Regions from separate parts of the Paenibacillus sp. IHBB 10380 genome, predicted to be linked through region 1. Evidence: a T-box and tRNA genes for the amino acid it is inferred to sense, from the RefSeq annotation. Region 1 holds a T-box; the other holds one or more tRNA genes.

The links. A T-box is a leader RNA that pairs with one kind of tRNA and senses whether it is charged. The one in region 1 lies ahead of trpS (tryptophan--tRNA ligase), so its partner is inferred to be a tRNA-Trp.
Region 2: it has a tRNA-Trp gene. The T-box ahead of trpS (tryptophan--tRNA ligase) is inferred to sense a tRNA for this amino acid. The anticodon was not compared.

What each region holds. Positions count from the first base shown of each region.
Region 1 is NZ_CP010976.1:4,022,468-4,029,766, reverse strand. Features, by position in the region: gene UB51_RS18190 (globin domain-containing protein) at 1-230, shown strand, start outside; gene UB51_RS18185 (DUF2225 domain-containing protein) at 267-977, shown strand; gene UB51_RS29110 (hypothetical protein) at 1,052-1,282, opposite strand; gene UB51_RS27300 (YycC family protein) at 1,279-1,446, opposite strand; gene UB51_RS18180 (M3 family oligoendopeptidase) at 1,510-3,309, shown strand; gene UB51_RS18175 (hypothetical protein) at 3,628-4,035, shown strand; gene UB51_RS18170 (alpha/beta-type small acid-soluble spore protein) at 4,132-4,377, opposite strand; gene UB51_RS18165 (aldose 1-epimerase) at 4,569-5,549, opposite strand; T-box leader at 5,695-5,952, shown strand; gene trpS (tryptophan--tRNA ligase) at 5,998-6,987, shown strand; gene UB51_RS18155 (hypothetical protein) at 6,989-7,168, opposite strand; gene UB51_RS18150 (alpha/beta-type small acid-soluble spore protein) at 7,289-7,299, shown strand, end outside.
Region 2 is NZ_CP010976.1:936,224-943,522, reverse strand. Features, by position in the region: gene dinD (DNA damage-inducible protein D) at 1-141, opposite strand, end outside; gene UB51_RS04115 (hypothetical protein) at 630-1,187, opposite strand; gene UB51_RS04110 (hypothetical protein) at 1,212-1,409, opposite strand; gene UB51_RS04105 (hypothetical protein) at 1,752-1,949, opposite strand; tRNA gene UB51_RS04100 (tRNA-Trp) at 2,019-2,089, opposite strand; gene UB51_RS04095 (hypothetical protein) at 2,653-2,880, opposite strand; gene UB51_RS04090 (hypothetical protein) at 3,068-4,405, opposite strand; gene UB51_RS04085 (hypothetical protein) at 4,599-4,892, shown strand; gene UB51_RS04080 (hypothetical protein) at 5,119-5,328, shown strand; gene UB51_RS04075 (hypothetical protein) at 5,940-6,293, shown strand; gene UB51_RS04070 (hypothetical protein) at 6,651-7,190, shown strand; gene UB51_RS04065 (LexA family transcriptional regulator) at 7,295-7,299, opposite strand, start outside.

The DNA of each region.
Region 1 (7,299 bases):
TGTTTTTGAGTCAGTTTTTCGGGGGACCCTCCCTGTATTCTAATGCGGTCGGTCACCCTATGATGAGAGCACGGCATCTCCCTTTTCCAATTACAGAGCAACATGCCAAAGCATGGCTTCATTGTATGGAGGAAGCGCTTCATGATATTGGGGTGGAAGAGCAGCTACGTGTTTTTGTATTGAATAGGCTCTCAGGTCCTGCTTATCACTTTATTAACAGCGATAGCTAGCAATTAAATTGGTTACACGGAGAGGACGTAAGGATATTGACTACGCTAGAACCACTCTATTCCATTTCAGTTTCATGCAGTTTTTGTGAGCATGAATTTATGACATCTCGAGTTCGGCCTAGTTTCAAAAAATCTATTCGAACAGATTCCGATTTTTGTGCATATTACAAGAATGAAAATCCTGACTTTTATGTCGTTCGAGTGTGTCCCAAATGTGGATTTGCATCCACAGAAAACTCAGCTGATAGGTTAAACGATGCCCAGAAGAAGACTTTTGAGGGGAAGATGAGTCGGCGCTGGATTGAGCGTGATTTCGCGGGACATCGTGAATGGGAGACAGCGCTAGAAACATACAAGTTGGCGCTGCTCTGTGCACAGACGATTGGGGATACAGAACGTATTATAGCAAGTCATCTCCAACATATCGCTTGGCTGTATCGCTATAAGGGTGATTATGAACAAGAGCAACGATTCTTGAAGTATTGTTTAGACTCTTATATCCGTGTATATGAAGTAGAAGGAGTAGGAGCTAACAATGCACGTTTGTTATATTTGATAGGGGAGCTCAATAGAAGAGTCGGTCATTTCCATGAAGCTGTGAAATGGTTCTCTCGTGTTATTAACGATAAGAACATTATAGATGCAGCTATGATTCGGGCCTCAAGGGAACAGTGGGCTTTATTGCGTGAGCAGATGATGGCCAAGGAAATGGAACTTCCAGAGCAAATGAACGCTGCTCTTGAATAAACACATATAAAAAAAGAAACTGTAGTTAATATAACTATAGTTCCTTTCTTATATTTATTGGTTGTGTGTGTTCTTTAACGTAAAGGTCGATCACATAATAGGTAGTCGGTATCTGTATCAATGATTTTTATATTGTTATTGCAGCAAGGAAAGACAAGTATTTTTTTCTTACCTTCATGAATGGTTTGAAGTTCTTTCGGCTTCATGGGAAGAAGGACGTTATGGCTGTTACAAAAAGGGCAATATTGTACATAGATGTCACTCATAACAATCTCATAAGGCCATGTATTTCGAAATGGAATCATGATGGATCTTTCTCATCATCAGGTTTAGAAGTTTCTTGCTTACTAAGTTCTGTGATTTTTTGAAGTAAAATATGCTGAGGCATATGCATAAGGTGTTCGATGGGCACACCTAGTTTCTTAGATAGGGTGATAGCTGTCTCTGCTGATATTTGTAAAGGTTTCATAAAGAATGTCCTCCTTATAGTTGTTTTTAGCATTATAACAGAAAATGAAATGGGGTTTACAAGTTGAAATCAAATTTAGCACTAACATGGGATTTAGAATCATTATTTTCAGGGGGATCGTCTTCCGTAGAATTTGCCTCCTTCTTACTAACGTTTGAACAGGACATAGAGAAAATTAAGAACATAATGCTTACTGCTAAAGTTCCAACCCGTGTTGAGGAGACGATTGTTTTTGATCAGTTTATCGTTTCTCTATCGAGTTGTATCGAACGATTGTCTGAAGCAGCTGCTTTCGTCTCGTGTCTTGGAGCTCAAAATCAACAGGACAAGAAAGCTATTCAGCTCTCTGGTAAAGTAACTTCCTTACAGGCGCAACTACAAAGTGTCAGTGGAGAGTTTGATAACTTACTGCGCAGCACGGATGATCATACATGGGAACAATGGATGGCGCGGGAAGAAGTACGAGGCATTTCTTTTATTTTGAATGAGAGTCGTGATCTTGCACGTGAGAAACTAAGTCCGGAGCTGGAAAGTTTGGCACTGGATTTAGCAGTGGACGGATATCATGGCTGGAGCGACTTCTATGATACGATTGTAAGTCGCATAGAAATCCCCTTTGAAGAGGATGGAAAGACCGTGATGCTATCCGCTGGGCAAGCTGCGAATAAGCTCCATGTTCCAGATATTAATGCAAGACAAGAAATGTTCACGAAATGGGAACATACATGGACAGAAGCTGAGGACTATTGTGCAGATACGTTGAACCACATAGCCGGATTCCGACTTAAGCTGTATGGTCGTAGAGGCTGGGATCAAGTACTAAAAGAGCCACTAGCGATTAATCGGATGTCAGAAAAAACATTAGATGCAATGTGGAAGGTCATTATCGATAGCAAACCTATGTTTGTCGAATACTTAGAGCGTAAGGCTAAGCTTCTCGGTGTAGATAAGTTAAGTTGGGTTGATGTGGAGGCGCCAATAGGTGCAGTATCTAGCAAAGTAACTTATCAAGAAGCTGCTGAGAATATCGTGAAACAATTTCGGAAGTTTAGTCCCAAGTTAGCTAATTTCTCGGAGATGGCTTTTGATAAGCAGTGGATTGAGGTAGAGGATCGTGCAGGTAAGCGTCCAGGTGGGTTCTGTACTTCACTATCTCTAAGTAAAGAAACACGTATCTTTATGACATTTAGCGGTACACCTTCTAACGTTTCAACTTTGGCACATGAACTAGGTCATGGTTATCATCAACACCTGATGAACGACCTGCCTGTATTGAATCAGAACTATGCGATGAATGTTGCTGAGACGGCATCAACTTTTGCAGAAATGATCGTAGCAGATGCGTTAGTTAAAGATGCTAATAATGTTCAAGAGAAAATTGGGCTGTTAGAAGAAAAAATTCAAAATAGTATTGCATTCTTCATGAATATTCACGCTAGATTTTTGTTCGAGACACGTTTTTATGACAAACGTAAAGAGGGACTTGTCAGTGCTCAAGAACTTAGCGAATTAATGGAAGAGGCACAAAAAGAAGCTTATTGTGGTGCTCTTTCTTCCTATCACCCTCACTTCTGGGCATCCAAGCTTCATTTCTATATTACAGGGGTACCTTTCTATAACTATCCTTATACATTCGGTTACATGTTCAGTACGGGGCTTTATGTGCGTGCTCAACAAGAGGGAGCTTCCTTTGCCGATAAATATGATGCATTATTGAGAGATACAGGTGTGATGACGGTAGAGGAATTAGCGTTGAAGCATTTAGATACTGATTTAACAGGATCTGAGTTCTGGCAGAGTGCGATGGATCTGTGTATTGCTGATGTTAAAGAGTTCCTGCAAATGACGGAGCACTTAGTATAAATATAAAGTGATAAAAGGGAACCTCATCTTCATTGAGGTTCTCTTTTTATAAATGATTGAAAAGTAACTACCTTTCATATTTCAGCGGAAAACGAATGCTGTCGTTCCTTTAGGAAGATGGTTGTTTAACATTAACTATGACTTAATGTGTCGAATATAGGGGGTTTTTATCTAAATATAACATGTAAAAAAACCATAAATGCGCAAATTTTAGGAATAAATACCCAATTATGTTGCATTATGTTGATGCTTCAATTTACAAGGACTATAATGAGTCATAAGCCCTAGACGGGTGGTATAAGAGGAAGAAGGGACAATATGATCAAAATAGATCAACTCTCATTGGCGAGACAGTTTGACATGATATTTAAGGAATTGGAAGTAGAATTATCAGGATTATCTTCAGGAACTTTATTTGTGCAAATACGAAATAATGCAGTAGGGAAATTTGGGATTCGCCACAACCCGATTTCAGGTCGCAATGGCAAATTATCTCCATTTGAAGGTGGTCTTAGTTCAGCACATCAAGCCTCATTTCGGCTAATGGCTCTAGAAAGTCTTAAATATAAACATCACTGGACTCACGGTGAAATATTTTATGAGTTTATGGTACGTCAGGGTACCATTATCATTGATGCAATACTCGAATCCAACTACAACATGGCTAACTTAATGATTCGCTATCCACGTAATACATATCAAGACACCACATCGGAATTATATTAATTTATATTTTATATTTTGAATACGATTTCATTTGTAAAGAAAAAGACGACCTTTGGGGAAAAGGCCGTCTTTTAATGTAATTATGGCGAAACTCAATTATTGGTTAGATTGACCCGATAATTGTTGTTCAGCTATTTGTACTAAACGTTTAGTGATGTATCCTCCCAAAGAACCCATTTCACGGGAAGTGTAATTTCCATAGTAACCATCTTGAGAAATTGTCACACCAAGTTCTTGAGCTGCTTCCATTTTAAGTTGTTGTAAAGCAGCATTTGCTTGAGGAACGACCAAGTTGTTAGAACGACCACTACGTCCTTGATTTTGTTGACCTGCTTGACCCATGTTTGTCACCTCCTCTGTACCTTTATGAAGTTATTATGGTTATAAACATTTGAAAACATACGGCAAAGGAGACTGAAAAAGGTTGGTAATTATTGCTTGAATTTCAAATGAAATATAGCGCTTTAAATAACTTAAGGTATACAGAAAAAGGCTTGCCGTATGGGCAAGCCGAAGGTGGAGTTATAGATTGCTTAATTAACGCTAGGGCGATTTATGATTTCTAAATAAAGTTCTGTTTCAAAAGACTGTTGAGGTTCTAGTGTGATTAATCCTGTTAGCTCAGGTCCTTGTGTAAGATTGGGAGCATTGGGTAGCCACGTATAAGGTTCAATGCATAGATAATCATGTGCGATTCCCTTAGTATAAAGTACCCAATGCTTGAAGTAACGACGATCAGCAGCATATTTAATTCCGTAACCATCTTCATGAAGCAAGATGGCTTCCGTAGGTTGTTCTGTATCTGCTCTTAGAAGAGTATCAAAATTAGTATCTTTCAGATTTAAGCCTGAATTTAACTCTTCTAGGTCGTTCAATGGCAGAAGTTCACCATTTATAAGTAGATCATGATCCATGTCGTATAGAGCTTTTACAGGCACTTGAAGTTTCCATTGTTCAGGACGACCGTCCAGTAGAAACCATGAGTGATATCCAATTCCAAATGGGATGGTACCTTCTCCTAAGTGTTTTACTTTTAAATGTTGAGTGAATTTTGCTCCTTGAAGTTTGAACGTCATTTCAAGTTTGAGTGGAGCTGGGTATTGAGCCATCCATTTGGCATCATCGGCTGTATTGAATTCCGTCGTAACGATGCAGCATTCTTCATCTTCTTGAATGTCACTGACGCACCACGCTTGAGTTCTATGTAAGCCATGAATATGATGATCACCGGCCGTATTTCGATCAAATTGATAATTTTTACCTTCAAAAGTAAATTGACCGTCTCTAATTCTTCCCGGTGGAATTAACATAGGCATACCAAAATGATAAGGTTTCAGCATATAGAAATCGAGATCTTGCTCATCAGGCGGGCGAATAACATGCCGCTGTTCAAGCTTATCCCAAATAGCAATCACGTTGTTACCCAATTGAGGTAACAGTGTAATTTCAAGATTATGGCTATGAAGGATATATGTATCGAAATCATTCCATTTTCCTTTAGTCACTTTTTTCATATCGATGCTCCTTTTCCCACTATAAATTTAATGGATTTACCTTAACTTAATTTATCATACCAGATTATAAGTTATTCGTAAAAAAAGGAGTTTGACAACGACGCACCTAAGTTTTATCATTGCTGTAGAAGTTAAATGTGATAAGGTAAATACGATGACAGGGATAAGTAAGCAGAGAAGGGGTACTCCTTCAGAAAGCCGATGGATGATGCGAATCGGTGGAACCTCTTTGCCCAATGGACCCATGAGTGCTGTGTTGAACAGGAGTTATTCTTAATTCTTTATTAGACGAGCCGGCTTATTCTCCGTTACAGGATATCAAGGTTACAGTGAGGTGGATCTGTGAAGATTCTTTGTATTCACTGTAATAAATTAGGGTGGCACCACGTCTCGCGTCCCTTTGTGACGATGGGGCTTTTTTTGTTTTCTAAAATGAGGAGGGATTGCATTGAAAACGGTACTTTCAGGCATACAGCCAAGTGGTCAACTCACACTCGGTAACTACATTGGTGCGATGAAGAATTTCGTGAAGTTGCAACATGATTATCAATGTTATTTCATGGTAGTGGACTTGCACGCTATCACTGTTCCACAAGAACCAGAGGCACTGCGTGAGCAATCGGAATCAGTGGCTGCGTTATTCATTGCGGCAGGAATAGATCCAAATAAATCAAATATTTATTTACAATCTCACGTTCCTGCACATGCAGAACTAGGATGGTTGTTGACAACGTTAACATCGATGGGTGAGTTGGAACGTATGACTCAATTCAAAGATAAATCAGCAGGTAAAGATTCTATTGGAGCAGGCTTATTCGTGTACCCTTCTCTAATGGCCGCAGATATTCTTGTATACAATGCAGATTTAGTTCCTGTAGGAGACGATCAGAAGCAACATTTAGAATTGACAAGAGACTTAGCTAGTCGCTTCAATCATCGTTATGGTGAATATTTCACTATTCCAGAAGCCTATTATCCCGAAGTGGGAGCGAGAATCATGTCGCTTGATGATGCCAGCAAAAAAATGAGTAAAAGTAATCCTAACCCTGGAAGTCATATCACCCTTTTGGATCCACCTGATGTTATTCGTAAAAAGATTAGCCGTGCTACAACAGACTCAGGCTCTGAAGTGAGATATGATCTTGAAACGAAGCCTGAAATCAGTAATCTAATGAGTATCTACTCGCAGTGTGCTGGCATGCCCATAAAGGATGTTCAGGCTAAGTATGAGGGCGCTATGTATGGTGGGTTTAAGAAAGATGTTGCAGAATCAATCATCGCTGTATTAGAACCTTTACAGAAGTCTTATGGGGAAATACGCAAATCAGGTCAAATTCATGATATTTTAGCTCAGGGAGCTGAACGCGCTCTAGAAGTAGCCACGCGCACAGTGGATGATGTGAAGGAAAGAATGGGCTTTTTACCTAAGAAGCGTTAATTCAGCTCTTAATTGAGGATTTCCGATGTTTAGCTTTAATTATAAATCCCCAGCCGATATTAAAGATAGCTAGAACAGCTAGAAGTAAGGCAAGCCAGGCATAATGACTGATAGCAATGGCGGAAGCTGCCAGCAAAAGTATAGACGAAACTGAGAACCAAATTGACAAAACCTTACTCATGTCAAAAACCTCCATATTAAAATAAAAAGTCTACCGAATAACCTTACAAAATGTAGCCATACTAAGCTTGCAAGCTTGCACTTCATTAACAGACTTGAGAAGTGAAAGGAGATTTTTAATATGGCACAAGG
Region 2 (7,299 bases), 2.7 Mb from region 1:
TGTCTTTTCAAGGTTTCGAAAGTCAGTATAATCCAATATCTTAGCTAAGCTACGAGCTGTCCAATACTCATTTGCGTTCTCATCCACCTGCCGCACTTCTTCAAACGGTGATACATGTCCATCAATTGGCTTGTCTGTCATAGTTAATCCTCTCCCTTGAATCTCCATTGTGGAGAAATATGAATCCATTATTTATGTTTGGATAAGTGCCTAAGCTTCCTTGAATTAGAACCTTTGATAACCGATCAAGAGTAGTCGCCAGCATACGCAGTTTGGAAGATGCTCCCTCCGCTTTCAATGAATACGTAAACGCGAAGAAACAAAGAAAATACCTTCAGTTGTTAAGGGACACAAACGCTCTCTTTGAACAAAAACGCATAGAACTCCTCTACTGGCAAGATATTACGGAGAAAATGGGTATAAACTTAACCGACATTGAGGGAATTGAGAAGTTAGTGATCGATAATACAAAGCTCTCTGATCTATTTCCGGAGTTGTTATTCAGTGATACGAGCGATGATAAGAATAGTGACAAACAGAAAAAAATCCTTAAGTATTGATTCTATATTTGGCTAAGCATAACTAAGTAATGTATTTGTTCATTGCCCTGCTGACTTTGGTCGGTGGGGCTATTTTTGTTGAGATAATAGAAAACCGATAACATGAGTGGAAGAGTAAGCGCTATATGATTGAACATTAATTGACAGACGAATATTCTCATTAACAAATTTTTCTTTCAGATTTTGTATGATTTCTGTGTTATAGATAATAAACGCAATAGTGGTTTGCTTGCCTTTTTGCTCGTATTGAGAGATAGAAATGTAATCACTTTTATTGATTGTTATAATTGAATTCAGCGATCCCATATCATTTGGAGAGAGCATTATCTGATTATAATTATGGTATACGGGGTAAGTTGATGAAAAACATTCTGTAAACCTCTTTCTGTGCTTCTCAATTTTTCGTTCAATATCGATTTGATTAATTAAAAATAAATTTGTTTGCTCTATTTGAGTAGATAAGCGGATGATATAACTATCAAGGTATGCTTCGAAATGTTTCCTTTCTTCTTCATGCTGTCTCAATACATTATTAAATGCTTTGGCCGTAGCTTTGTTCTTCATTTTTGAATCCACGTACTCAGTTACTCCTCTTGCAAGCATTCTATTATAAGTGTGCTTCCACATACTGCACCACCTCACTTAGTAGGTTTAATGAACCGGATTTCCAATCATCGAAACATGTTCTATATCCTCGTAAGGAACCCATGTAGGACCTTCTGACGATTGAATCTTAGCATGTTTAGGATCGGTGGACACTTCTGCTACTCCTGTTATGATTTCGTCGTCATGAAGCTTTACAGTTACCCTCTGACCATTCGCAACTGCTATATGTAGTTCTTCCTTCACGTTCATAAAATCCCTTCGGTCTTTTATTCAATATCTTATTCTTCTTTCACTTCAAAACACCTGCTAAGGGTAATAATTAATAAGAAAGAGCCTTAGAATCACATCCGAGGCTCCTTTTTTCCAGCATGGTGAATAAAATAACCAATGCATAATACTTGTACATGCTGATATGCGCTTCTTTTAACTTAGTTTACGCTCTATTGCGCGTCTATGTTGGATATTGGATGCTGCTGATTAACTAATGTCGGCTGGCTCTGGTTCAAGTCCAGACTCCCGCTCTGAGAGATAAAACAGAGCAAAAGCAGGGGAATTACCCCTGCTTTTCACATTTTAATTATCCTCCTATAATGTACCATCTGGCGCTTTAATAGCCCTGATCACTTCTTTATACAGTGAAACAACGGCCGCATTGCTCAACTGTTGTAAATGGTTAGCGCCGACAGCCGCATTGTTGCTACCCATTCCGGAGAGCGTTTGACCTCTCGCTGTCATAGCCGCCTGGACAATTTCATCTGCAATTTCTTCATGTGTTTTTGGCATATCCTTCACCTCCCTCAACATCACAATTCGACATCAAAGGAAAACTTCCACTTATTACCACATAATCAACAAAGGCTGATGGAATTGAACCACCGACTACGGTTTTGGAGACCGTTATGTTTCTACTACACTAAACCCTCTCATAGGCGCGCCTTCCAGCATTTAACCGTCAAGCTCTATTATTAAACCAAAAGAGAACAGTTATCCCGCATTCTCTACCCTTGCGGCTATTACGCCGTCAAACAGGTACATGATTGTGTCGGGTGCTGCTCTCTTCTTGATTCCTATGGATTCAGGATCTCATACAAACTACCCAACCTCAGCGGTCTTCGTATTTGCCTAAAGATATAAAAATCTCCCTCCTATCTGGTGCCGAATCTGGTGCCGAAAATTGAAAAACGGCACTAAAAACGAACAAAAGCGAACAAATATACGAACACAAAAAAACCTTATGCAGCAATGGTTTCACTAGAGTAGCAACAACCAACAACGTGAATTTTCACTCTTGACAGGATTCGAACCTGCACATACCATTAGGTCATAATATAAATTAGAGTGATCTTAACCGCATTCTTAACGCTGTATCTAAACAGTGGCATTCAGGTCAATCAGGTATTCTTTTACGAACATTTGCTGTTTGGCTGTCAATGCCATCGTTATCAGCTCCTTTATGTAAAATAGAAAAAAGCACCCGTTAAGGTACTTATCTCGATTCCCATATATGACTGGCAATATAATATGATATTGCTCCTGCAGCTAAACATATTTTAATCGCCACTATTTTTAATAGTTCAGCCAATCTATCTGGAAGCGAATTAAGGACTGAGCGTACCGCAGCGAACGCCACCAAAATTGCAATGATAGCTATAATAAATGGTACTGCCACATTCGAAATCATTTCCCAATCAAACATCTCTACTTTCCAATCCATAATATCTGCCTCCCAGCATCACAATTCGACATCAGGAAGGATTTACCTTCTTTACACACTGCTTCTTCTGCTTACCACAATACTGTTTAGTGCCTATCCACTCACCCCATACACATCTAACACACTTCTCAGGTTGTATGTATATCGGTTCATCTATTGTAGGTTTCGTAGTGAAGCTCCTCCACGATTAATTAGTCTCTCTAATTATAGGTGGCATGTGTAATACAAAATTATACCTTTTCCCCACTTTTTCACGAACATATTTTTCAAATTTATTTCTATCGGGGTTATTCAACCCTAAAACGATTCCTTTAGCTTCCGCCACAAGTTCGTTTAGCTTGACTTGGACATAGGTTTGGTTTCTTTTGTCCAACAAATATCCGTGGTTATGCTCCACTTCTTCATCTAATATACTAATTCCTACACTCCAAGCTCCAATCTTCTTTTTTAATTCATCTCGAAACACATAAGGTGAATTAGTTCCATATATTGAACTTAATTTTGAAATATTGTTATCCGAAAACGCAGCATTCGTGTTATGCCCCATAATTCTCTCACCAAAATTCGAGAAAAATTTATCGAATTTTAAGATCAACTCCAATTTTGAAGGTTCCTTTTTTATTATAAATCCATCGTTATCATAATCAATTTCAATTATTTCGAAGCTTGTTGATTTAAAGAGTCCAGAAATTAGGTCCGAGCTCTTTTCTACAAAGCTGCTCTCCCATATGCATGAAATTGTCTCTTTTGTTATAACTCCGTTTTGTTTGAGCGTTTTCATAGTCTTATGATCACGCCGATTTTCTAGCCAAGTCATAATTCTTTTTGTAGCAATGAATTGATTTTCACGATTATGAAGTTGATTTTCATCGAATGTACGTATATATTCTATCTCCTTGTTTAGAATATCTTCCATTTCATCAAGAATTGCTTCATCTGCTTCTCTTCTCAGAAATGTATTATGCAATTCCCGAAGTTTTGCCCCTTGAAATAAATAGGGTTCTTCTAGATGTGTAGGCAATACAATATCATATTTCACTACTTTGTTTAACCAATTATCAATTCTATTTTGTATACCGGGAAATCGTTGATTAATCAACCCTCTTCTTCTTCTTATTTCCTTTGCCTTTCTAAATAATTGCCCTCTGGAGTTACCTTCATGTAAAAAGTCGATGTCAACATAATCTTCCACACAGTCTCCACCAACATTTAACTTATTCCCATTAAGTCTATTTTGGATGTAGTAGATATACCTATTTTCCCTACCGCAAAGACCACAGGCTCGCCTTCCATCTCCTAAGTCTTCGACAGGATGTAATACCGATTCATCACCCTTCCATTCATCACCGCATTGTTTTAGTATATATGGAACTACAAATTGAAAATCTGTTTTGTGTTCGTCTGGAACCTCATTAATTAATAGAGACCATTTTGATTCAAGTAAAACCTTTAACCACATATAGTCCTCAATTACTTGACTATTAATAATGAGATTTCTTTCCTTCTTCGAGATACGATTTGTCAAAATAACACCCCTATTGGATTATTTTGTATTACCATTTTTGAATATACTATATGTTGTAGATTTATGACAGATAAAAACCTATCCCACAAGGAATAGGCTATTTGCTTTGTTGTCTTTTATTTTCACTTCTGCTCTATCCAACATTGTCTGAGCTGCACCACGGCTGATATCCATTTCCTGTGCGACTACCTATTTGGCGATCACCTTAAAGATCAAAAACCTTACCGAGTTAGGTAAAACAGCCGACAAATTAGCGGACGTTAAAATTAAATATGACAACAAGTATGAGTACAATACCTTTAAAGTTCTTGAAGAGGGTAGTGGTGAGGATTTTACTTACGCCAATATATCAAGTATTGAGCCTTTAAAGACAGGCACCCTACTCTATTTAGCTGAGATTCCCAAGGAAATAGTAACAACAGATAAGAAGCCCTTAAATGCAGAGATAGAAATAAATGGGGAAACCTACGAGTACAAAATACGATAGGCATTGCAAATCTTCATTTACACGATATCCCAAATGAATTATTGATGTTACATTTATGTGAGCGACGTCCATTGCTAGTTTTTGAAGGTTAGTTTAGTTATGTTAGTGATTAAGCTAACGGGCTGGTTAAAGCAACTTTTCAACGACTAAAAGCGTTATATCCAAGGGACTCATATATAATGTCGTGTAGGAAGAATAAATGATACATAGATATGGAGGAATAGTTATGGAGACGAAGGAAGAAAATTTCTCGAATGATAGCACCATGGAATCAATCAAAAGTTTAACTGAACAAGATGCGAAGACTTTCTTGAACCTTATATATGCTGTTTTGAAAGATAACATGATCCCGAGCGAAAAATTGATTTCACATGTATTATCCATTTTCGAGGAAAAAATACCGAGAGTGGTTAAAGCAAGACAGAATAATAATTAATCATCAAGCAGTTATAAGACGCTGGGCAGAAAAAACATCTGAATATAAATAACGGCTTAATGATGTGGTAGATAATATTCTTACGCTAACGGGACACTATAGCACAATACATAAGGGTTGCCGAGAGGTGGCCCTTTGTTAAGCTAACGGGCAGTTTAATGCAATGAATATTTACTTACAATGGATTAATATGGAATAATAATGAGAACGTAGGTTCTTTAGTGATCATTGTTAAAACTATAGAAAGACAAGGTTTTGTAAGTTATTCAAGAGGGAAGTAACTGCGCTTTCCGCTGGTAAAAGAAGTTGAAGAAGCATTTCATCATGTAGATGGAGTGCCTCTTTTTTGAAAATTTAAGAAAGTTTCACCATCTTTATATATTTCTAGACAAACGGCTTTGTTTTCTCTGTAAGCGAAGGACGGCGCAGCCCTTGTATATCCTGAGAATTAAGAGTAAAGAAGGGTAATTGACTGAAACTTAGGAATTAAGATACTTTAATTAGCAATGAAATGTAAGTAGAATAGTATAGGAGCAAAAAAGTAAACATCGTCGATTAATTGTACATGGGAACATTAGTTCTGATACACTGAGAAAAAGGAGAAATGTAGCATGGGAGTTTCTGTTTATTACACTTGTATGAGAAACTATAACCTTACCAACAGTGAGGAGCAAGAGATAACGGCCATCATTGATAAATACAATGCGGGTTTTGAAATGAAGGATATTGGAGAAACATTTTGTGTTTATGACTATGATCAGGATGAACCAACAGTGATCTTTGCAGGTTCAACAAAGCTACCCTTTTCAGATGATTTTGAAGATACATTGCATGCGCTGTTTTATTGGTTGACCTGTTTGACGGATATTAGAAGAAGTATTTCTAATGGGGATTGGCATGTGCATCTAGATGATACGGATGCCATTTGGGATGAGGAAACGGGTTGGCAAATGCCAGAAGATTAGTACTCGTATCCCCAACAAAGTAATGTAGGGATCTTATTTAAGTGCATGTGCGAGGCAAATCGAAAATGCGCCAATTACTCACTGAATTAGGTAGGGGAGATACTGTTTTCTTCAGCTGACTGTTACTGAGCTAACGGATACGATAGTGCAATGAAGAGACCACAAAGGCATAACGCCAATGTGATCTTATTTAATGCAGTATCTGAGTAGTCCGTTCTATGCGTTCAATATCCTCGTAGGGCACCCACACAAATGCTTTTCACGTCGCGATATTTTCTTAGTTCTGAAAGAGCTATCCCTACATTTTTTTGGTAGACATATCAAAATAGTTTAGAAAATAAAGGAGGGTACCACTTATTGAAGAAAGCTATTATATTTTCTCTAATGTTAACGTTCGTACTTTTAGCAGGGTGTAACAACAACTCAAATAACGTGTTAACGAATGAGACTGCAACCACTCCCCAAGTCGAAGGAACGCAAACTCCAGTGGAAAAATCCGAGCCAACCGTTGAACCTGAAAAGGAAAAAGAACTAACACCTGGGGAGAAATTATCTATTGAATACGTAAATACTTACCTGAATGGAACTGATCTTGATGCGAAGAAGAAGTTTGTCGATGAAAAAGTTCACCCTGACACTAAACAAATACTTGAGTTTACCATTTCGATGGTCACCGAAAAAAATAAGATGTTTTTAAATCCGAGAGTGGTTGAAACAACTGACTATGAAAGTGCTGGTAAAAAAGGGACCTTAACTCTCATGCGAGGTGACGGAGACAAAGAATTTATCGCTTTGATAATGGATGATAAATTTGGGTGGGGGTTTATCTCAACGGAAACAGATGAGCAAATGAAACAATCCTTTGATGAAGTTCGCACTAAATTTAAGGATAAATAATCATGAACATTAAGGAAGAATTACATATAGCTGCAAAACGAAGTCAGAGGGTAACTTAAAGCAAGACCACATCGGAGATAATCCCTTGTGGTCTTCTTTGACTTTCAAT